Regions from separate parts of the Arthrobacter sp. 10T425 genome, predicted to be linked through region 1. Evidence: predicted binding sites of a transcription regulator. Region 1 holds the regulator's gene; the other holds the start of a gene.

Evidence for each region. The regulator LexA, encoded in region 1, represses DNA repair genes until DNA is damaged. The targets are predictions, from matches to a motif close to TCGAACANNTGTTCGA.
Region 2: AC1DDH_RS01130 (DUF6504 family protein) is a predicted target of LexA. The motif match lies at 2,637-2,652, and genes of this name have one in related genera.

What each region holds. Positions count from the first base shown of each region.
Region 1 covers NZ_JBFTGZ010000019.1:51,132-62,735, reverse strand. The annotation lists gene miaB (tRNA (N6-isopentenyl adenosine(37)-C2)-methylthiotransferase MiaB) at 1-532, shown strand, start outside; gene miaA (tRNA (adenosine(37)-N6)-dimethylallyltransferase MiaA) at 681-1,622, shown strand; gene dapF (diaminopimelate epimerase) at 1,674-2,627, shown strand; gene AC1DDH_RS18510 (class I SAM-dependent methyltransferase) at 2,608-3,222, opposite strand; gene hflX (GTPase HflX) at 3,797-5,395, shown strand; gene AC1DDH_RS18500 (ATP-dependent DNA helicase) at 5,388-7,523, shown strand; gene lexA (transcriptional repressor LexA) at 7,636-8,385, opposite strand; gene AC1DDH_RS18490 (LysM peptidoglycan-binding domain-containing protein) at 8,918-9,322, shown strand; gene AC1DDH_RS18485 (histidinol-phosphate transaminase) at 9,391-10,509, shown strand; gene hisB (imidazoleglycerol-phosphate dehydratase HisB) at 10,581-11,207, shown strand; gene hisH (imidazole glycerol phosphate synthase subunit HisH) at 11,204-11,604, shown strand, end outside.
Region 2 covers NZ_JBFTGZ010000001.1:225,371-236,974, forward strand. The annotation lists gene AC1DDH_RS01105 (mycoredoxin) at 76-333, opposite strand; gene AC1DDH_RS01110 (SOS response-associated peptidase) at 594-1,340, shown strand; gene AC1DDH_RS01115 (VOC family protein) at 1,398-1,820, opposite strand; gene AC1DDH_RS01120 (chorismate mutase) at 1,835-2,161, shown strand; gene AC1DDH_RS01125 (hypothetical protein) at 2,169-2,555, opposite strand; gene AC1DDH_RS01130 (DUF6504 family protein) at 2,758-3,093, shown strand; gene AC1DDH_RS01135 (DNA polymerase III subunit alpha) at 3,090-6,602, shown strand; gene thrS (threonine--tRNA ligase) at 6,732-8,741, shown strand; gene AC1DDH_RS01145 (HIT family protein) at 8,761-9,381, shown strand; gene pgsA (phosphatidylinositol phosphate synthase) at 9,374-10,012, shown strand; gene pdxS (pyridoxal 5'-phosphate synthase lyase subunit PdxS) at 10,221-11,147, shown strand; gene AC1DDH_RS01160 (M3 family metallopeptidase) at 11,361-11,604, opposite strand, start outside.

The DNA.
Region 1 (11,604 bases):
GTTCGCCACCGCCTTCACCTTCCAGTACTCCAAGCGGCCGGGCACGCCCGCCGCGGACCTGCCGGACCAGCTGCCCAAGGCCGTGGTCCAGGAACGCTTCGAACGCCTCACGGCCCTGCAGGACCGGATTGCCGCCGAGGAAAACGCCCGGCAGCTTGGCCGCCGCGTCGAGGTCATGGTGACGGCCCAGTCGGGCCGTAAGGCTGGGGAAACCCACCGCCTCTCCGGCCGGTCCCAGGACCAGCGGCTGGTGCACTTCTCCGTGCCCGCCGGAGCCGAAGTGCCCCGGCCCGGCGATCTGGTGACTGTCACCATCACAGAGGCGGCGGCGTTCCACCTCGTCTCCGACCCCGCCTCGGCCGAGGACTACAGCCTGCGCCGGTCCCGTGCCGGCGATGCCTGGGACCGGTCGCAGGCAGATTCCTGCGGCGCAGGCCCAGCAGGCAAAACCAGCCCGGCGGGCAAGACCAGCGCGTCGGGCACCTCCGGCGTGTCGCTGGGCATGCCCAGCCTCCCGGTCCGCGGCCGTTAGCGCCGTGCCCGGCCCGCAGGGCGCTCCCCGGAACGAAGCAGTCCAGAACCCAGCAGCCCGGGCCACGGCGGCCGAGGACACAGCCCGGGCCTTGGCGGTCGAGGGCACTGCCCAGCAGGACACGGCCCAGCAGGACGCTGCCCAAAATGTGGCGGCGCAGGGGGCACGGCCGGCCGCGCCGCCGGTGATCGCCGTCGTCGGGCCGACCGGATCCGGCAAATCAGACCTGGCCGTTTCCCTCGCCCTTGAGCTCGACGGTGAAGTCATCAACGCCGACTCGATGCAGTTCTACCGCGGCATGGATATCGGAACCGCCAAGATCACCGAGGTGGAGCGCCGCGGTGTGCCGCATCACCTGCTGGACATTCTGGACGTGACCGAGGAAGCGAGCGTCTCGGACTTCCAGCAGCAGGCCCGGGCGTTGATCGCCGACATCCACGGCCGGGGTAAGCGCGCCATCCTGGCCGGCGGCTCCGGACTCTACGTCCGCGCCGCCCTCGACGTCCTGGAATTCCCCGGCACGGATCCGGACATCCGCGGCCGGCTCGAGGCGGAACTGGCTACCGCGGGCCCCGCGCCCCTGCGGCAACGGCTCGAGGCAGTGGACCCCGTCTCCGCGGGCAGGCTCGGCGATGAGCGCAGGATCATCCGCGCCCTGGAAGTCTTCGAGCTCACCGGGCGGCCATTCAGCTCCTTCATGCCGGCCCGCCAATACTTCCAGCCTGCCGTCCAGATCGGACTCGAGGTGGACCGGGAACTGCTCCGGCAGCGCCTGGCCGACCGGGTCCACGCGATGGTGGACCGGGGGCTCCTGGACGAAGTCCGCCGGCTGGACGCAGCAGGGCTCCGCAGCGGCCGGACCGCGCCGCGGGCCCTCGGCTACGCCCAGTTCCTCCGGGTGCTCGACGGTGCCTCCAGCGTGGAGCAGGCCGCGGACGAAACCATCATCGCCACCCGGCAGTTCGCGCGCCGCCAGCTGACCTGGTTCCGTGCGGATCCCCGGGTCACCTGGCTGGGCTGGCACGATCCTGACCTCGTGGCCGAGGCCGCCGGCCTCTGCCGGGCGACGCCGGTTCTGCCTCCGGCGTAGCGCTTGGGTCACGGTGCCGGAGCGGTCGGGGCGGAACGGTAACCTTGGAGCATGGACGAATCCCAAGCCGTAGCCGCTGACCGTACTGCCGGCGATACCGCCCCGCTGAGCGGCCTGAAGTTTTCCAAAGGCCACGGAACGGGCAACGACTTTGTCCTGATCGCAGACCCCAACGGCGCGCTCGAGTTGAGCCCGGAGCACGTCGCGGCGCTCTGTGACCGGCACCGTGGCATCGGCGGCGACGGCCTGATCCGGGCCGTGCCTTCCCGGCTCCTGCCCGAGGGGCAGCAATTGCTGACCGCGCACCCCGATGCCGAGTGGTTCATGGACTACCGCAACGGCGACGGCTCGCTCTCTGAGATGTGCGGAAACGGAGTCCGCGTCTTTGTGCACTTCCTCATCGCCGAAGGCCTCGTGGACCTGCCGGCCGGCGAATCGCTCGTCATTGGAACCCGGGGCGGTGCCAAGACGATCGTCCGGACGGCTGCGGGCTACGCCGTGGACATGGGCCCCTGGGAATTCATATTCCCGGGCGAGGCGACCGCGCGGGCCATGGACTCGCTGGTCAGCGCCGACGGGCTCGAAGTCGCACGGCCCGCCCTCTCCGTCAGCATGGGCAACCCGCACACTGTCGTGGCCCTGGCCGAAACAGCCGAACTGGAGGCCACGCAGCTGTTCACGGCCCCCCGGGTGGACCCGACGCCGCCGCACGGCACCAACGTCGAATTCGTTGTGCCCTCCGAACCACTGGTCCACGACGGCACCGGCACCATCACCATGCGGGTCCACGAGCGCGGAGTGGGGGAGACCCAGTCATGCGGCACGGGCGCCTGCGCCGCCGCCGTCGCGATTCGCCACTGGGCCGGCCAGGGCGCACCGGACGCGTGGAACGTCCACGTCCCCGGCGGCGTCGTCGGCGTGAAATTCTTCCTGGGCCCGGAGGGGCACGAACACGTCGAACTCAGCGGCCCGGCCGTGATCGTCGCTAGCGGGACGCTTTCCTGATTCGAAGGATCCGGAACGACTTCGACGTGCTCTCCCGGGTCACGCTGAAGCTGGCGTCGAGCTCCGCCGAGAGCCAGCGCTGCAGCGAGTCCGAGCCGAGGTTCTTCTGGACCACGAGCCAGGCCGATCCGCCCGGCGCCAGCCTGGGAATCCACAGGCGCAGGAGGGCATGAAGCTCATCCTTGCCGATCCTGATCGGCGGGTTGGACCAGATGGTGTCAAAGCGCAGGTCGGGGTCCACGGCGTCCGGCGTGCTGGCGGATACGTTGTGCAGCCCCAACAGCCCGGCGTTTTCATTGGTCAGGGTCACGCAGCGTTCGTTCACGTCCACCGCGTAGACCTGGGCGTGCGGTGCCCGCAGGGCCATGGTCAGGGCGATCGGTCCCCAGCCGCAGCCGATATCCAGCAGGTTGCCCTGCGGCGACGGCGCCGGGACGTCGGCCAGCAGCACGGCCGTTCCCTTGTCGATCCCGTCCGGGCTGAAGATCCCCGAGGACGTCTGCAGCCGGCGCGTCTCACCGGCAAGATCCACAGTGAGCGGCTTACGGGTAAAGGGCCCGGCCGGCTGGGCGCTGAAATAGTGTGCAGACTCCATAATGGGCCAGATTAGTTCGCGGCCAGCCCGTATGGGAAACCGGGTGGGAGCGCCGGCGTCTGCTACGCTACAAAACATGATCCTGATCTCCAAGTAGCCGGCACGGGTCCCGTCCCGTCCTTGTCAGGGACGCCGGGGGACTCCGTAGCGACGCAGGTAAACGCCTTCCGCTGAGTGCGCCATTGCAGGGGTGAGTTTTCTCACCCGCGGGCGCCCGCACCACTTGGAATCCAGCCATTTCCCAGGCACCGTGTCTTGCTGGCACAGTTTTTCGGGCACCGTGCTCCCTGGCCCGCTCCCGGGCCCGGCGTGGCGGAGGCACCTACCTCACCGTGTTTGCACCGGCACCGGCACCGGCACCGCCCACACAGCCAGTGTCCCCGCAGCCAGGCGCCCTAGCCGCCTCTACGTTCACCCAGCCACCGCTCCGCACAGAACCAGCCCCGCCCCGGCGCCGTTGCCGCAGGCATTCCAGGAGGCCCGCATGACCCCCCGCCGTCAGCCCAGCGCGAATACCGCCCCACAGAGCAACAATCGGCACTATTCTGAAAGAGCCGAACCTTTAAAGGAGACCATGACCAGCCACCCCAACACCGGACCCGATTCAGCAGCCCAGGACATGAGCCCTGAAGAGATTCAAGCTGTAATCGACCGGATCCTTTCCAAGGACACCCCCGCCCCAGGCCGCGGCGGCGGCACCGGCCATGGCACCGCCGCCGGTGCTGGCACCAGCAGCCCGACGTCGGTGCTCGGCAAGGCGCAGGCCATCTCCCGCCTGGACGAGGTGTACACCAACTTCGACGGCGACCAGCAGGACCTTGAGGAACGGCACGCACTGCGCCGCAAGGCCGGCCTGTCCACCGAGCTCGAAGACGTCACCGAGGTCGAATACCGGCAGTTGCGCCTTGAGCGCGTCGTCCTGGCCGGCCTCTGGACTGAGGGCACCCTCGCGGACGCCGAGAACTCCCTGCGCGAACTTGCCGCCCTCGCTGAGACGGCCGGCTCCGAGGTCCTCGACGGGCTCGTCCAGCGGCGCGCCAAGCCCGATCCCGGGACTTTCCTCGGCTCCGGCAAGGCACAGGAGCTGAAAGCCATCGTGATGTCCACCGGCGCCGACACCGTCGTCGTCGACGCCGAATTGGCCCCGTCCCAGCGTCGCGGGCTGGAGGACATCGTCAAGGTCAAGGTCATTGACCGTACAGCGCTGATCCTGGACATCTTCGCCCAGCACGCCAAGAGCCGTGAAGGCAAGGCCCAGGTGGAGCTCGCCCAGCTCGAATACCTGCTCCCGCGCCTGCGCGGCTGGGGTGAATCGATGTCCCGCCAGGCCGGTGGCCAGGTGGGCGGAGCCGGTGCCGGCATGGGCTCGCGTGGTCCCGGTGAGACCAAGATCGAACTGGACCGCCGCCGGATCCGCACCCGGATGGCCAAGCTGCGGCGCGAAATCGCCGCCATGAAGCCTGCCCGGGAAACGAAGCGCGCCAACCGCCGTCGTAATGCCGTGCCCTCTGTCGCCATCGCCGGGTACACCAACGCCGGGAAGTCCTCGCTGCTGAACCGGCTGACCGACGCAGGGGTGCTGGTGGAAAACGCCCTGTTCGCCACCCTGGACCCCACCGTCCGCAAGGCCGAAACCGCTGACGGGCTGGGATACACCCTGGCCGACACCGTGGGCTTTGTCCGTTCCCTGCCCACCCAGCTCGTGGAGGCATTCCGCTCTACGCTGGAAGAGGTCGCCGACTCTGACCTGATCCTGCATGTCGTGGACGTCTCGCACCCGGATCCGGAAGGCCAGATCGCGGCTGTCCGGACGGTCTTCAGCGAAGTCGACGCGCGCAAGGTTCCGGAAATCATTGTCCTGAACAAGGCCGACGCCGCTGACCCGTTCGTGGTCGAACGGCTAAAGCAGCGCGAGCCGCGCCACGTGGTGGTCTCGGCCCGCACCGGCGAAGGCATTCCGGAACTGCTCAAGGCCATCAGCGACGGCATTCCGCGGCCCAGCGTGAAGCTTGAGCTGCTCATCCCGTACAACCGCGGGGATCTGATCAGCAAGCTCCACGAGAGCGACGCCGAGATCCTCAGCCTCGACCACGAGGAAACCGGGACCCGTGCCGTGGTGATGGTGCGTGAAGGACTCGCCGCCGAACTGGATCCCTTCATCAGCAATGACTGAGGCTGCGGTGACCAGGACCGACGCCGATCCAGCTCATGCCGAACCAGCCGACGCCGGTCCGGCCGAAACTGACACCGGCGCCGGTTCGGGTGCCGGCGCGGCCGGCGAGGAGTTTGTTGTTAAGCTGCTCGACCGTGCCGTGTCCGGCATGGGCGGGCAGAGCCGCGATGGCCAGCACGAAATGGCCCGGCAGGTGGCGCGCGCGATAGACAGCGGTGATCACCTGCTGGTCCAGGCCGGCACCGGCACCGGCAAGTCGCTGGCCTACCTGATTCCGCTGATCGCGCATTCGCTGACCAGCAACAAGCCCACGCTGGTCTCCACCGCCACCCTGGCGCTGCAAACGCAGATTGTGGGCCGTGACCTGCCCAGGCTGCTTAAGACCATCACCCCTGCCCTGGAGCGGCCCGTCAAGGTCGCCCTGGTCAAGGGCCGGTCCAACTACGTCTGCCGGCACAAACTCGAGGGCGGCTTCCCGTCCGAAGAACCTTCCGAGGGACAGCTGTTTTCCCTCGGCGAGGACACGTCCGTGCCGCACTTCGCCGCCGCACTTGGCGGGCCGTCCTCCCAGCTGGGCAAGGAAGTTGTCCGGCTGCGCGAATGGGCCGAGGAGACCGCCACGGGGGACCGCGACGAGCTCATGCCGGGCGTCACGGACCGGGCCTGGCGCCAGGTCTCGGTCACCTCCATGGAGTGCCTCGGCGCGCAAAAATGCCCGCTCGCGGCCGAATGCTTCAGCGAGCTGGCACGGCAGAACGCCGCCGATGCCGACGTCGTGGTCACCAACCACGCCATGCTCGCCGTCAGTGCCTTCGAAGGCCTGGCGGTGCTGCCCGAGTACGACGTCGTCGTGGTGGATGAAGCACACGAACTTCAGGACCGCGTCACGGGCGCGGTCTCGGGCCAGCTCTCCGTGGCGATGGTGCACGCCGCCGCGTCCGGGGCCCGGAAGCACACGGGCATCACCGTGGATGCGCTGAACAATGCCGCCGCCCACCTGGAGCTCGCCATCGACGGCGTCCCCAGCGGGCTGATGCCCAACGGCCTGAACAGCGATCAGCTGGACTGCATCGACCAGCTGCGCGACGCGTGCCGCGCCGCCCTGTCCGATTCCAAGGGCGACAGCTCCGTGTCGGCGGACGGCGGACGGCAGCTGGCCCGCTCGCGCCTCATGGTCATCCTGGAGCTCTGTGAACGCCTCCTGGCCGCGCGCGAAAACCGCGAAGTCGTGTGGTTCTCCCGCAACAGCAGCTTCGACCCGGCGCAGGGCTACTCCCAGCCGGACGAGAGCGCGCCGGCGTTGATCAACGTTGCCCCGCTGAGCGTCGCAGGGCGGTTGCGCGAGGGCCTGTTCGCGGACCACACCGTCATCCTCACCTCGGCCACACTGGCCATCGGCGCTGCCTTCGAACCCGCCGCCGGCGGCCTGGGCCTGGTTGGCAACGGCGCCCCGAGCTGGACCGGCGTCGACGTCGGCTCCCCGTTCGACTACCCGAAGCAGGGCATCCTCTACGTAGCCAGGCACCTGCCCAAACCCAGCCGCGGAACGTCCCCCGAGGCCCTGGACGAACTCGAGAAGCTGATCCGCGCCTCCGGCGGAGGCGCCCTGTGCCTGTTCTCCTCGCGGCGCGCCGCAGAGGAAGCAGCCGAGGCCATGCGGCCCCGGCTGGGCCTCAGCATCCTGTGCCAGGGGGAGTCGACCATGACGGCGCTCGTGCGGCAGTTTGCCGACGAACCTGACACGTGTTTGTTCGGCACCATGTCCCTCTGGCAGGGCGTCGACGTCCCTGGCGTGTCCTGCCGGCTGGTGGTCATCGACCGGATACCCTTCCCGCGGCCGGACGACCCGCTGATGACGGCACGTTCGCGGGCCGTGGCCCAGGCCGGCGGCAATGGCTTCATGGCCGTCTCGGCCACGCACGCCGCCATCCGCCTCGCGCAGGGCGCCGGACGGCTGATCCGCTCGACCTCGGATAAGGGCGTGGTGGCAGTGCTGGATTCGCGGCTCTCCACGGAGCGTTACGGCGGCTTCCTGCGCGCCGCGCTGCCGCCGTTCTGGCCCACCACCGATTCATCGATAGCCATGGCAGCCCTGAAGCGCCTGGCGAAAGACTCCGCGAAAGCCTAAGTCCCAAACCGGGGCCGCCACCCTGCGCCGGAAATCCGCCGCGGGGTGGCCGCTCCGAACTGGCAGCATGCCCCGGATGGCTAAGGGGAGCGCAGTTTAGAGAGAGCGCAGTTTAGAGGGAGCGCAGTACCGATACGACCTTGCCCATGATGACGGCGTGGTCGCCCAGGATGGGCTCGTACTGGGTGTTTTGCGGCAACAGCCACGTGTGGCCGTCCCGCTGGCGGAAGGTCTTGACCGTGGCTTCGTCGTCCAGCAGGGCGGCAACGATATCGCCGTTCACGGCATCACCCTGGCGGCGGACAACCACCCAGTCGCCGTCGCAGATGGCGGCGTCGATCATCGAGTCGCCGGCCACCTTGAGCATGAAGAGTTCGCCATGGCCCACGAGTTGGCGGGGCAGCGGCATGACGTCCTCCACCACCTGGTCCGCGAGGATCGGCCCGCCGGCGGCGATGCGTCCGACGAACGGCACCATTGCCGTGTCAGTGGCGCTGGCGAGCTCGGTTACCGACAGGCCGCCGACGGCCCGCAAGGGGCTGGACTTCTCGATACCAGATATCGGCGTGGCCCCCTCGTCCAGGGTCAGCGGCATGAGCACTTCCATGGCCCGGGGCCGCTTCGGATCACGCCGCAGGTAGCCAAGCTTTTCCAGTTGGGAGAGCTGGTGGGTCACGCTCGACAGGCTGGCGAGACCGACGGTGTCTCCGATTTCGCGCATGGACGGCGGGTAGCCCTTGTCCGTGACGGACCGCTGGATGGTCTCCAGGATTTTCTTTTGCCGGACGGTGAGGCTCTTGGGGGCCCGGGCGGGCTGCGGGCTCCGTGGGGTGGCCCTGCCGCCGGTGGCTTGTGCTGCCATGTTCGCCAACGCCTTTCCGTTCCGCCCGGCTGCCGTGGCTGCTGTCACCGGGAACTTCCGGCCTGAAATGTCAGACCCTGCTGATCAACTACGAATGAATTCCCACTGGTAGTTCGAAAGTGGGAGTTCGAAAGTGGTTGTCCTGTCCCTCAAAAATAGGCCAGCCGCAGACCTTTTTCAAACATTTGTTCTAGCGAGTCTCGACATCGTTCGTTAGTAAGTGCTAAAACAGAACTAGCAAGATTCGAATATGTGTTCGATTCCGACGATCTGGGTTCGCAGGCAATGTTCGTTTCTATGTTCGAAGGTTCGGCCGGTTGGCGGCGAGTACGTGAGTACGCCGGGCGGCAACTTATGGTCCAGGAGGGCTCAGTTCATGTCAGTTTCAAGCGCGTTTGACGGCACTAACATTCAGGGCGTCACGACCCGCCACCGTGGTGTTGGTCCGGGTGGCGCAGCGGATCGCCGCAGCATCGGACACGGCAGCATCGGACACGGCGGCCTCGCCCAAAGCGGTTCCAGTCACGGCAACGTGTACCCGCTCAACGCCAGGCGCCGCGGCTCCGCGCCGTCGCGGGCGCAGCAAGGAGCCGCCGCCGCGGTTTCCGGCGGCCGGACCAAGCAGCCGCCGCTTCGGCTCACCCGGCGCGGACGCTTCGTCTTTTTCGGCGTCCCCCTGATTCTGCTGGCGGCGTTCATCCTGTCCTTCAGCGGATTCCTCAACGCTCCCGCGAAAGCGGCAGATTCCGCAGACCAGCTCTCGGTGACGCCGACCGTATCCGTCACAGTCCAACCGGGGGAGTCCCTCTGGGCCATTGCCGGGTCGGTGGCCCCGGAGCGCGATCCCCGCGATGTTGTGGCCGATATCGTGCAGTTGAACAATCTGGACGCCGCGCGTGTGATGCCGGGCCAGCAACTGTTTGTTCCGTCCAAGTAGCCACCCCCGGGTGCCGTCGCGGGCGTCACAGTTTCAGCGCCCGTCCCGCTACCACTTAAACTGGTCACGTGACTGACCAGCTTGAGCGCCTCAACCGACTGCCCCTCCGAACCAATCTGCGTGGCCTGCGTCCGTATGGCGCGCCGCAGCTGGACGTCCCCATCCTGCTCAACGTCAACGAGAACACCCATGGGGTCCCGGCCGATGTCCGCGCCGCGATTACCGAAGCCGTGAGCGCCGCCGCTGCCGGGCTGAACCGCTATCCGGACCGCGAATTCACCGAATTGCGCGAAGCCCTCGCCGAATACCTTGGCCATGGGCTGGACGCGGAGAACATCTGGGCCGCGAATGGTTCCAACGAAGTCCTTCAGCAAATCCTCCAGGCCTTCGGAGGCCCTGGCCGGACGGCCCTCGGGTTCCCTCCCACGTATTCGATGTACCCGCTGCTGGCCTCCGGCACGGATACGGAGTACGTCGTCGGGGCCCGCGCGTCCGACTATGGGCTCAGTGCGGAATCAGCGGCACAGCAAGTCCGCGAGCTTCAGCCCAACATTGTCTTCCTCTGTTCCCCGAACAACCCGACCGGCACGGGGCTGGGCCTTGATGTGGTCGAGGCAGTCTATGACGCCGGCGAGGCCAGCCAGACCATCGTGATCGTCGACGAGGCCTATCACGAGTTCGCCCACGACGGCACGCCCAGTGCCCTCACCCTGCTGCCTGGCCGGGAGCGGCTCATCGTCTCGCGCACCATGAGCAAGGCCTTCGCCCTCGCGGGTGCGCGGCTCGGCTACATGGCCGCGGCCCCGGAGGTCGCGGATGCCCTGCGCCTGGTCCGTCTCCCGTACCACCTCTCCGCTATCACCCAGGCTGCGGCCCTGGCTGCCCTGCGCCACCGGGAGGCGCTCATGGCGGACGTCGAGGACATCAAGCGCCAGCGCGACCGGATCGTGTCGGAACTGACGCGGTTGGGCTTGGCCCCGGCCGCGTCTGATTCCAACTACGTGTTCTTCGGCGGCCTCGAGAACCCCCATGAGGTTTGGCAGCGCATGCTGGACGCCGGTGTCCTCATCCGCGACGTCGGTATTCCGGGGCACCTGCGCGTCACCGCCGGCACTGAGACAGAAACCACAGCCTTCCTGGAGGCACTTGAACTCATCCTGGCCGGCTCCGCAAAGCCGCAGGCCTAGACTTGGTGGGGAGCCCAATCGTCCCCGCCAGATTGCCCAACACCCTGCCTTCTTCCAAAGGACACATCTACATGAGCACCACCGGATCCACCGCCGCCGAGGGCCGGACCGCACGCATGGAACGGACCACCAGCGAGTCCTCGGTCCTGGTCGAGATCAACCTGGACGGCACCGGCGTTTCAGACATCAGCACGTCGGTCCCGTTCTACGACCACATGCTGACGGCCCTCAGCAAGCACTCCTTGATCGACATGACCGTCAAGGCCACCGGCGACACCCACATCGATGTCCACCACACTGTCGAGGACGTGGCCATCACTTTCGGCGAGGTTCTGCGGACCGCCCTGGGCAACAAAGCCGGGATCCGCCGTTTTGGCGAGGCGACCGTTCCCCTCGATGAGGCCCTCGCGCAAGCTGTCGTGGACGTCTCCGGCCGTCCCTACCTGGTCCACGCCGGCGAGCCGGCAGGACAGGAATACCACCTGATCGGCGGCCACTTTACGGGCTCCCTGACCCGCCACGTCTTCGAGGCGATCACCCTTCACGCGGGGATCTGCCTGCACATGAACGTCACTGCCGGGCGTGACCCCCACCACATCGTCGAGGCCCAGTTCAAGGCCTTTGCCCGTGCCCTGCGCGCAGCCGTCGAGCCGGATCCCCGCGTCGAGGGCATCCCGTCGACAAAGGGTGCTTTGTGACCGGCCCTGTGCTCCGCGACGGGGCCATCATCGACCCCGCCGCCGCGGCCAAGCCGGTCTCCCCGCAGGGAAAGCCCACAGTTACGGTGCTGGACTACGGCTCCGGGAATGTCCGGTCCGCCGTCCGCGCGCTGGAGCGGGCCGGCGCCGAAGTCATCCTCAGCTCCAAGCCTGAGGATGTCCTCAATGCCGACGGCCTCGTCGTCCCCGGTGTCGGCGCCTTCGAAACCGTCATGCGCGAACTCAAGGCCGTTGACGCCATCCGCATGATCGGCCGCCGTGTCGCCGGAGGCCGCCCCGTGCTGGCCATTTGCGTCGGGCTCCAAGTGCTGTTCGAGGCCGGCGTCGAACACGGCACCGAAGCCGAGGGCATGGGGGAATGGCCCGGCAAGGTGGA
Region 2 (11,604 bases), on a different contig from region 1:
CACAACGGGCGGCGGCGCGGCCCTTGGGAGGCCGCGCCGTCGTGGTTTGGTGGTGTCCTGGGATGCAGGAAGGGCCTAGGCGGCGAGCCGGCTCTTGACCTCAGCTGCGGAGGGGTTGGTGGCGGCGGTGCCGTCGGGGAACAGCACGGTGGGGACGGTGCGGTTGCCTCCGTTGAGCTGCTCGACGAGATCGGCCGTGCCTTCGACTTCCTCGATGTTGATCTCGGTGTACCCGATGCCCTGTGCGTCCAGCTGCTTCTTCAGCCGGTTGCAGTAGCCGCACCACGTGGTCGAAAACATAGTGATGGTGCCGGATCCGGGGGTGAAGTCCACGAAGTTCTCCTCAAGTAAGTGGATGGGGCCGGCGTATCAGGCCGGGCGCCCACTGAAGTCGTACGTCACTGCCAACAACCGTACCCTGCAGCCCGCTATTCCCGCAGAGAGCGCTGCCCCCTACGCCGTCCGACGCGACTTCGCGGTAAAGATGCGAAATCGCCGGAAAGTTCCGGCGACTTCGCACGTTTCCGGCGACCTCGGCGGGCTCAGGCGGCTCGGCGGATGACATGGGATGGGTGCGGTGGCATGCTGATGCCATGTGTGGACGCTACGTGATGGCCCGGGCCGTCGGAGACCTGCTGGCCGAATTCGATGCCGGGCTGGAGGATGAGATCGCAATTCCGCCGTCGTGGAACGTGGCCCCGACGGCTGATGTGCCGATCCTGCTCGAACGGCTTGTGGAGGGAGAACCGGTCCGCCAACTGCACATTGCGCGCTGGGGCCTGGTGCCGTCCTGGGCCAAGGACCCGGGCATCGGGTCCAAGATGATCAATGCCCGCAGCGAGACCGTGCTGGAGAAGCCCGCCTTCCGGAAAGCGACCCGCGCCCGCCGCTGCGCCGTCCCGGCGGATGGCTACTACGAGTGGAAGGGCGAGGGCCGCACCAAGCAGCCCTACTACGTCCATCCCAAGGACGGACGCCCCATTGTCTTCGCAGGACTCTATGAATGGTGGCGGGACCCGTCCAAGGCAGAGGGCGACCCGGAGCGCTGGATGCTCTCGACCTCGATCATGACCACCGACTCGCCGCCGGAGGGCTACGCCGGGGGAATGCTGGCCGAGCTGACCGCGCTGCATGACAGGGTTCCGCTGCCCATGAACCGCGAGACCATGCAGACGTGGCTGGACCCGCAGGCCGATGATGCGGCCGGGCTCGTGGATCTGGTCCGGGCCGGGGCGCACGACGTCGCGGAAGGCTGGACGATCGACGCCGTCGGCACCGCCGTCGGGAACGTCAGGAATGACTCACCGGAACTCATCCAGCCGGTGGGGAGCCTGTTCTAGCGGTACGCCGGCCTGTCTGGCGGCTGCCAAGGCACGGGGCGGTATTGGTCACCTGAGTCAGAGCGTTACTTTGCCGCCGCCGTCGACCGACCAGTCGGGGTTGAAGGCGACTTCCCAGCGGTAGCCGTCGGGATCGGCGAAGTAGCCGGTGTAGCCTCCCCAGGGCTGGGTCTTCGGTGCCGCGACGATGCGGGCGCCCGCGGTTTCGGCCTCGGCCATCACCCAGTCGACTTCCGCCGTGCTGGCCAGGTTGTGGCTCAGCGTGATGCACGGAATGCCGGCAGGAGGATCGGTGGCCGCCTCGGACTGCATTTGTCCCACGTCCCAGAGGGAGAGGATGAGGCCGTGGTTGACCTGGATGAAGAGCACCTCCCCGGGCACTTCCCGGTAGACCGGCCATCCGAGGCCATCGACGTAGAAGCGGTGCGAGGCGTCAACACTGCGGACACCTAGTGATATGAAGTCGACTCGTGGCTGCATCTTTCGATACTGTCATGCACATGCCCACAAATCACGCAGACGACAAAGCCGCCAAGGCCGACCGCGAACAGCTCGCCGCCGTGCGGGTGGCTGTTGACGAGGTGGACGAGCAGATCGTGTCCCTGATTGGGCGCCGGGAACGGCTGATCCGCATCGCCGGAACCCTCAAGGCGGACAGCGCCGAGGTCCGTGCGCCGGGGCGCGTGGAACGGGTCATCGAACACGTCCGCGCCACGGCGGAAAAGAAGGACATCGACGTCGAACTTGTCGAGAAGACCTACCGGGCGATGATCGATGCCTTCATCACGCTCGAGCTGGAAGTGTACAAGTCCAGCTCCTAGAAGATGCCTAGAGGGCTTCTTCGACAGGCACGTTGGCCTGATAGTCCCGGCCGTCACAATCGCTGAAGGCCGTCATGAGATGGCCCTTGGGCAGGCCAAGCACAGTCGTAAGCGGGAAATGGCCGGTAATGGTGTTGCCCGAGTGTTCGACCCCCTTGAGGTCGAAATTTTCCTCGGTGCCGTCGTGGCTGAAGCAGTAGAAGGACACGGCTTCGCCGTTCATGAACTCGATCCCCATCCTGCGCTGGTGGGAATAGTCCGGGGTGGCTGCCAAGAGCCCCACCACGTAGGCGCCCTGGCCGGGGATGTTTCCGTCTATATCAAAAGTCGCCACCAAGGTTGGATCCTTGGCGGCGATGCTTACGTGCTTCAGGAGTGCGTTATGGGAGCTCATGGCTCAATCCTGCTACCTGTACCTGCGTGAGTCCACCCCCGATCTGGGTTTTGTCGCCTCTCCGACGTAGACTGATTTTATTCGAAGATATGTTCGAATAAATTCATGCGGCCTGGAACTCCGGGCGCCGGATGCGGAATGGACGTAGGAAGTAGAAGCGGGGACTGGGCCGGCTCCAGCCCGGACTGGGTCGGGAGGCAACGTGGGTATTTTCAGCGAGTCCGTGGATGTCGTCTGCACGCCCTCGGGCCAGCCCCTGCGCCTCGACTGGGCCGGCCGGCGCTACACGGTCTGCGCGGACCCCGTCCGCTGGTACGAACGCCGCCAATGGTGGGCCGAGGAACGCCGGGCGCCACTCGGAAGCGGGCCGGGCCTGGTGGACCATGAGATCTGGCGGGTCCAGGTGCGTGCGGCCGGGGATCACGCCGCGGATTCCACCCTCACCCTTGACCTGACCCGGCATGTCGGCAGCGGCCGGTGGCGGCTCCTGAAGATCCACGACGCCCTGCAGCCCCTTCGGAAGCCCGAATCAGCATGAGTTTCACCCATCTGCACGTCTCCACCGCGTTCAGCGCCCACTATGGCGTCTCCTGGCCGGAGGAACTTGCCGCCGCGGCCGCCGCTGACGGCGCCACCGCGCTGGCCTGCACGGACCGCGACGGCCTGTACGGAACCGTCAAGCACCTGAAGGCGTGCATGGCAGCCGGGCTGGATGCAATCGTCGGGGTGGACCTTGCAGTCTTTGACGACGACGGCGACCACCGCACCCAGCTCGGGGGACGCGTCGTCGTGCTGGCGCACGGACACAACAACGGTGCCGGCTACCGGGCGCTGTGCCGGCTGATCTCCGACGCCCACGCCCGCACCACGGGCAAGGCCGGGGGAATAGTGCCGGTGGCCGTCACCCGGGCGGAACTGGCCTCCCGCACCCTGCACCCGGAAACCCTGAAGCCGGTCCTGACAGTGCTGATCGGCCCGGACTCCGACGTCGGCCGGGCCATGGGCGGCCGGCGCTACCTGCGGCCCCGCACCCTGTTCAAACGATGGCTGGACGCCATGCCCCCCGGAACGTTGGCGGCAGAGGTTGTGTCCCAGCTCAGCCCGCCCGGGGAACCGCTGAGCACCGCCCACGCGGTGCGCATGCTCAAACTCGCTGCAGAACACGGGGTGCCCGCCGTGCTGAGCAACGCTGTGCGGTACGTGGCTGAGGACGGCGCGGCCACCGCCGATGTGCTGGACTCGGCCCGGACACTGAAATCCCTCCCCGAGCTCTCCGCCGCCCCGCTGCTGCAGCCCAACGGGCAGGGCTGGCTCAAATCGGCGGCCCGGATGCTGCAGCTGGGCAAGGAGATCATCCACGCCGCCGGCTACGGCACGGCGGACCTCAAACGGCTCCTGGCCCAGACCGAGGCGCTCGCGGACCGCTGCCGCATGGATCCGGAAGCCGACATGGGCTGGAAACGGCCCGTTGTCCCGGAGGCATCCGTGATCGGGATCGACGGCGACGCGCTCGCCGAACTGACCCTGCGGTGTGAGGCGGGCATCGGCCGCCGCTTCCCGGGAATCTCCGGGCAGCAGGAACAGCAGATGAGGGCCCGGCTGGGGCACGAGCTCCGGATCATCGACTCGCTGGGCTTCGCCTCGTACTTCCTGACCGTCGCAGAGGTCTCCCGGATGATCCTGGCCCTGGGCGTCCGGGCGGCCGCGCGCGGTTCGGGCGCCTCCAGCCTGGTCAACTACCTGATCGACATCAGCCAGGTGAACCCGCTTCAGCACGACCTCATCTTTGAACGCTTCCTCTCCCGCGACCGTGCCACGCTGCCGGATATAGACATCGACGTCGAAAGCGCCGAACGGCACAACGTCTACCGGAAGATCTTTGAGCGCTTCGGCGCCGAACGCGTCACGCTGATGAGCATGCAGAACGGGTACCGCGCTCGCGGTGCCGTGCGCGATGCCGGCCTGGCCCTGGGCATGGACGACGGCGAGGTCGGGGAAATCGCCAAGCAGCTGTGGCGGTTCTCGGCCCGGCACTTCCGCGAAGCCCTCGTGGAGAAACCCGAGCTGAAGGAATTCGCGGACCGGGTGGAGCAGCGAGGCTTCTCCGAGAACCAGCAGCTGGACCTGCTGGTGGACCTCACGGAGCGGCTGGACCGGCTGCCCCGCCACATCTCCATGCACCCGTGCGGCGTCATCCTCGGCGACGCCACCCTGCTGGACCGCACCCCCGTGCAGCCCAGCGGCCTGGGCCTGCCCATGAGCCAGTTCGACAAGCACGACATGGACCCCATGGGCATGCTGAAACTCGATGTCCTTGGCGTCCGGATGCAGAGCGCCATGGCCTTCGCCGTCCGGGAAGTGATCCGGCTCCACCCGTCCAAGGCCGAGGTGGTGGCCGCCGGCGCGCATCCGGCCGGGCCGGACGGGACGGGCCCGGACTACATCGCCGAGGACGGTCACATCGACCTCAATGCGGTCCCGCTCGACGACGAACCCACCTTTGAGCTGATCCGCAGCACCCACACCCTGGGCTGCTTCCAGATCGAGTCCCCTGGCCAGCGCGAACTGATCGGCAAGTTGGCCCCCCGGGAGTTCAACGACCTCATTATCGACATTTCCCTGTTCCGCCCGGGTCCGATGAAATCCGACATGGTCCGGCCCTTCCTGGAGCACCGGCACGGATTCGCTCCCGAGGTCTACCCGCACCCGGACCTCAAACCTGTCCTTCAGGAAACCCACGGGGTCACGGTCTTCCACGAACAAATCCTCAAGACCTTCGACGTCATGACCGGGTGCGGGCTGGCGAGGGCCGACGAGTTCCGCCGTGCGCTGGGCAACGACGTGTTGGAAGCCAGGGTGGAGGAGTTCTTCCGGAAGGAGGCGCGGGCCCGGAATTACAGTCCCGAGGTGGTGGACAAGGTCTGGGGCACGCTGAAGGCCTTTGGCAGCTTCGGGTTCTGCAAGGCCCACGGAGCCGCCTTCGCCGTGCCCACCTACCAGTCGGCCTGGCTGAAGGCACACCACCCGGAGGCGTTCCTCGCCGGGCTGTGGGAACACGACCCCGGAATGTACCCCAAACGCCTGCTCGTGGCCGAGGCCCGCCGGCTGGGGATCCCCATCCTTCCCCTCGACATCAACCGGAGCCAGGCCGAGTACCGGGTGGAGCGGGTGCAATCCGGGCCGGACCGGGGCAGGCTGGGCATCCGGCTGAGCCTGAACGGTATCTTCGGGCTCTCCGGCGCCGAGCTGAAACGGATTGTGGCCGGCCAGCCCTACGACTCCCTGGCGGACCTGCGGGCCAGGTCGCGGCTCAGCCGGCCCAGCATCCAGCGACTGGCCCAGCTGGGCGCCTTCGATTCGCTGCACCGGGCGTCCGGGGGAGAAGCCAACCGGGCGGATCTGGTCCAGCACCTGCAAAAACTCCAGGCCCGCCCCCTCCGGAAGGGCGTGGAAGTCATTGAGGGCCAGCTTGCGTTGCCGTTGGGGGACGTGGAGTTGACGAACCTCAAGGCGGCACTGCCCGCACCCAGCATGGTGGATAACGTCCGCGCGGAACTGGACCTGATGGCTGTGGACGTCAGCGAGCACCTCATGACCAGCCACCGCCCGCTGCTGGACCGGCTGGGCGTCACCACCGCGGACAAGCTGCTGGGACTGCGCAACGGCACGGAGGTGCTGGTGGCCGGGGTCCGGGTGGCCACCCAGACCCCGCCCATGAGGGGCGGCCGGCGTGTGGTGTTCATCAGCGTCGACGACGGTACGGGCTGTGTGGATTCGGTGTTCTTCCACGAGGCGCAGGAGCAGTCCGGACCCTTGCTGTTCGGCACCCGCCTGCTCCTGATCCGCGGCACCACCCGCCGGACCGGGCCGCGGGGGATCAGCATCAGCGCCTCCATGGCCTGGGACCTCAGCCGCCCGGAGACCCTCCCGTTCCCGGCATCGGCTCCCGGCGCCGCCGGCCGGCAGGAGCCTTACCTGTCCGGCCCCCTGTCCAGCCCCCTGGACGGGATCAGCAGGAACCTCGCCATCACCGGGCTGGGCGGCTGACCGGCCGGCGGTGCGGCTCGCTCGTGGCGCGTTGGTTGGCCTCTGGAGAAACCGATAGCATGGACGAGGCTGGCTGTGGTCCCCGTACGCCACAAGCTACGAAGCCTTAACTTTGAATAGGAGACACCCGTGTCAGATGCCCAGCAGATCACCCTTCTCGTCGACGGCGAAGAGACCAAGGTGACTACCGGGACCACCGGCGCGGAACTCTTCTTTGAGCGCCGCGACGTCGTTGTGGCCCGCGTTAACGGCGAGTTGAAGGACCTGGACCAGCCCCTTCCCGAGGACGCCAATGTCGAGGCCGTCACCATTGATTCCCCGGACGGGCTCAACGTCCTGCGCCACTCCACGGCCCACGTCATGGCCCAGGCCGTGCAGCAGCTGCGCCCCGACGCCAAGCTCGGCATCGGCCCCTACATCACGGACGGCTTCTACTTCGACTTCGACGTCGCGGAACCGTTCACCCCGGAAGACCTCCGCCAGCTCGAAAAGATGATGCAGAAGATCATCAACCAGAACCAGAAGTTCGTTCGCCGCGTGGTGTCCGAGGACGAGGCCCGCGAAGCGATGAAGGACGAGCCCTACAAGCTCGAACTGCTGGGCAGGAAGAATGACGCCGCCGAGGCCGGCGAGGGCGTCAACGTCGAGGTCGGCGCCGGCGACATCACCATTTACGACAACGTGGACCGCAAGAGCGGCGACAGCATCTGGTGCGATCTGTGCCGCGGCCCGCACCTGCCGAACACCAAGCTGATCTCCAACGCCTTTGCCCTGACCCGCTCCTCGGCCGCCTACTGGCTGGGCAACCAGAACAACCAGCAGCTGCAGCGCATCTACGGCACCGCCTGGCCCACCAAGGACGCGCTCAAGGCCTACCAGGAGCGCATTGCCGAGGCAGAGCGCCGCGACCACCGCAAACTCGGCGCGGAGCTGGACCTGTTCTCCTTCCCGGATGAGCTCGGCTCAGGCCTGCCGGTCTTCCACCCCAAGGGCGGCATTATCCGCAAGGCCATGGAGGACTACTCCCGCCAGCGTCACGTCGATGCCGGCTACGATTTCGTCTACACCCCGCACATCACCAAGGGCCACCTCTACGAAGTCTCAGGCCACCTGGACTGGTACAAGGAGGGCATGTTCCCGGCGATGCACATCGACGCGGAGCTGAACGAGGACGGCACGGTCCGCAAGCCCGGCCAGGACTACTACCTCAAGCCGATGAACTGCCCCATGCACAACCTGATCTTCCGGTCCCGCGGCCGCTCCTACCGCGAACTGCCGCTGCGGCTCTTCGAGTTCGGCTCGGTTTACCGCTACGAGAAGTCCGGCGTGGTGCACGGCCTGACCCGCGTCCGGGGCATGACCCAGGACGACGCCCACATCTACTGCACCCGCGAGCAGATGAAGGACGAGCTCACCACCACGCTGAACTTCGTCCTCGGCCTGCTCAAGGACTACGGCCTGGACGACTTCTACCTCGAGCTCTCCACCAAAAACGAAGACAAGTTCGTGGGCGACGACGCTACCTGGGACGAAGCCACCCGCACCCTCGCCGAAGTAGCCGAAGCCTCCGGGCTCGAGCTCATCCCGGATCCGGGCGGAGCCGCGTTCTACGGCCCCAAGATTTCCGTCCAGACCAAGGACGCGCTCGGCCGCACCTGGCAGATGTCCACCATCCAGCTGGACTTCAACCTGCCCGAACGCTTCGAGCTTGAGTTCCAGGCCGCCGACGGCACCCGGCAGCGGCCCGTGATGATCCACCGTGCCTTGTTCGGCTCGGTGGAGCGCTTCATGGGCGTGCTTACCGAGCACTACGCCGGTGCCTTCCCCGCCTGGCTGGCACCGGTGCAGGTGGTGGGCATCCCGGTGGCGGAAGCCTTCAACGACTACATGTTCGACGTCGTGGACCAGCTCAAGGCGGCCGGTATCCGCGCCGAGGTGGACATCTCCTCGGACCGTTTCCCGAAGAAGATCCGCACGGCCAGCAAGGACAAGATCCCGTTCGTGCTGATCGCCGGCGGGGACGATGCCGAGGCGGGTGCCGTGTCCTTCCGCTTCCGCGACGGCAGTCAGGACAACGGCGTGCCCGTGTCCGAGGCCGTACAGCGGATCGTCGACGCTGTCCGAAACCGGACCAGCTAGGCAGACGGAAGGGCAGCGCGTGCAGGAAACCACAGGGGCCGGGCCGGAGTATCCGGGCGACCACGCCGTGACGGACGACTTCAGCCTGGCCGGGGTCCCGGACGCTTTCCAGCGCCTGTGGACCCCGCACCGGATGGCGTACATCAAGGGCGGCCAGCACCAGTTCAAGAACCCGGACGACTGCCCGTTCTGCGCCGCGCCCGAGCGGGGCGATGAGGACTCCCTGATCGTCTACCGGGGAAGGACGAGCTACGTGGTGCTGAACCTCTTTCCGTACAACCCGGGCCACCTGCTGGTCTGCCCCTACCGGCACATCCCGGACTACACGGACCTCACGGTCGAGGAAACGGCAGAATTTGCCGAACTGACCCAGACGGCCATGCGGGTGCTGCGCAAAGTCGCCAACCCTTCCGGTTTCAACCTGGGCATGAACCAGGGCGTCACCGGCGGGGCGGGCATCGCCGGCCACCTGCACCAGCACGTGGTGCCGCGCTGGGGCGGTGACGGAAATTTCTTCCCCATCATTGCCCAGACCAAGGCGGTCACGCAGACCCTCGGAGAGGTCCGTCAGCAGGTCGCCGACGCATGGCCGCAGGAAATGCCCGCGCCGCAGGACACAGCGGGGGAGAAGGATGCTTAACAGGCACGCCCGGGGCTTCTTCACCGCCCTGTTTTCCCCGGTTGCCCGCTGGCTGCTGAGGATCGGGGTCTCTCCCGACGCCGTGACCGTGGTCGGCACGCTCGGCGTCGTGATCGGCGCTCTCGTGTTCTACCCGCTCGGGCAGCTCTTCTGGGGGACCGTGTTCATCACGGCGTTCATTTTCTCCGACGTTATTGACGGCATCATGGCCCGGATGCAGCACCGCGGCGGCCGGTGGGGCAATTTCCTGGACTCCACCCTTGACCGCGTGGCCGACGGCGCCCTGTTCGCCGGCGTCGCCGTCTGGTTTTTCACCGGCGGCGCCAACCCGGCCGTCGCCGTCGCCGCGATTCTCTGCCTGGTGCTCGGCATGGTGGTCTCCTATGCGCGGGCCAAGGCCGAGGCCCTGGGCTTCCACGCCAACGTGGGCATCGCCGAGCGCGCCGAGCGCCTCGTGTCCGTGCTGGTGGTCACGGGGCTCACCGGACTGGGCCTGACCCCTGTGGTGCTCTTCGTGACGCTGTGCCTTCTCGCGACAGCGAGCCTGGTGACGGTGATCCAGCGCATCGTGACAGTGCACCGCCAGTCGCTGGCGGAACCCGAAGGTACCGCCACGGAACGTCCCGCCTGACAGCGCCAGGCGGCACCCCGGCGGCCGCGCCGAATCCCTGTCCCCGCGCGAGATTCGACTGCTGTAACCCGAATTCTGCCGCGCCCCGGCCGGGGGATAGTATTAGCTTTACCGGCCAATGGATCCGGTAATCCGGTGTGTGCGAGACACGGCATGAACGTGCCGTCCGCGCCCCGGCGAGGTCATCTATCTACCCATAGGGGTTTTTGTGTCTACACCTGATGTAAGCAGCGAAGCCGGCGCGTCCGCGAAGAACGTCACGGGCAGCAGCCGCGTCAAGCGCGGCATGGCTGAGATGCTCAAGGGCGGCGTCATCATGGACGTCGTCAACGCCGAGCAGGCCCGCATCGCCGAAGACGCCGGTGCCGTGGCCGTGATGGCGCTGGAACGTGTTCCGGCCGATATCCGCGCCCAGGGCGGCGTGTCCCGCATGTCCGATCCCGACATGATCGACAAGATCATTGCGGCCGTGTCCGTGCCCGTTATGGCCAAGGCCCGGATCGGGCACTTCGTCGAGGCGCAGGTGCTGCAGTCCCTCGGCGTGGACTACATTGACGAGTCCGAGGTCCTGACCCCGGCGGACTACACCAACCACATCGACAAGTGGAACTTCACCGTTCCGTTCGTCTGCGGTGCGACCAACCTGGGCGAGGCCCTGCGCCGGATCAACGAGGGCGCGGCGATGATCCGGTCCAAGGGCGAGGCCGGCACCGGGGACGTCTCCAACGCCACCACGCACATGCGCCAGATCCGTGCCGAGATCAAGAAGCTCGCCGGCATGGCCGAGGACGAGCTCTACGTCGCGGCCAAGGAGCTGCAGGCCCCGTACGAACTGGTCAAGGAAGTTGCCGCGACCGGCAAGCTCCCGGTGGTGCTGTTCACCGCCGGCGGCATCGCCACCCCGGCCGACGCCGCGATGATGATGCAGCTCGGCGCCGACGGCGTGTTTGTCGGCTCCGGCATCTTCAAGTCCGGCAACCCGGCCCAGCGTGCCGCCGCCGTCGTGAAGGCCACCACGTTCTACGACGACCCGGACGAGATCGCAAAGGCCTCCCGCGGCCTGGGCGAGGCCATGGTCGGCATCAACGTCGACGAGATCCCGCAGCCGCACCGCCTCGCCGAGCGCGGCTGGTAACGTTCGCGCCTTTGGCGGCGCCGGACGGCGCTGATCCTCTGCGTGCTATTCCCCGCGCCCTGTTGGCAGCTGAGCGGCTGCCCGGGGCGCGGGGCCCCTTTTACGCACGCTGCCGGATCACGCCGCCCTTCGCCTTGCGCTTCTGATTGAACGACGACGCCGGGCGGTCACCTTCCTAGGTGACCGCCCGGCGTCGTTTGCGTTCTGCGGGGGTTAGTCGAGGCCGCGGCGCTTCAGCAGCGGCCCGAGATCCGAGTCCCGGCCGCGGAAGGCGCGGAAGGACTCCAGCGGGTCCCGGCTGTTGCCGCGGGAAAGCAGTTCGGCGCGGAAGAAATTGCCGTTCGCGCGGCTGAGGCCGCCGTTTTCCTTGAACCATTCCACGGTGTCAGCGTCCAGGACCTCGCTCCAGATGTAGGAGTAGTAGCCGGCGGCATACCAGCCTCCCGCGAAGATGTGC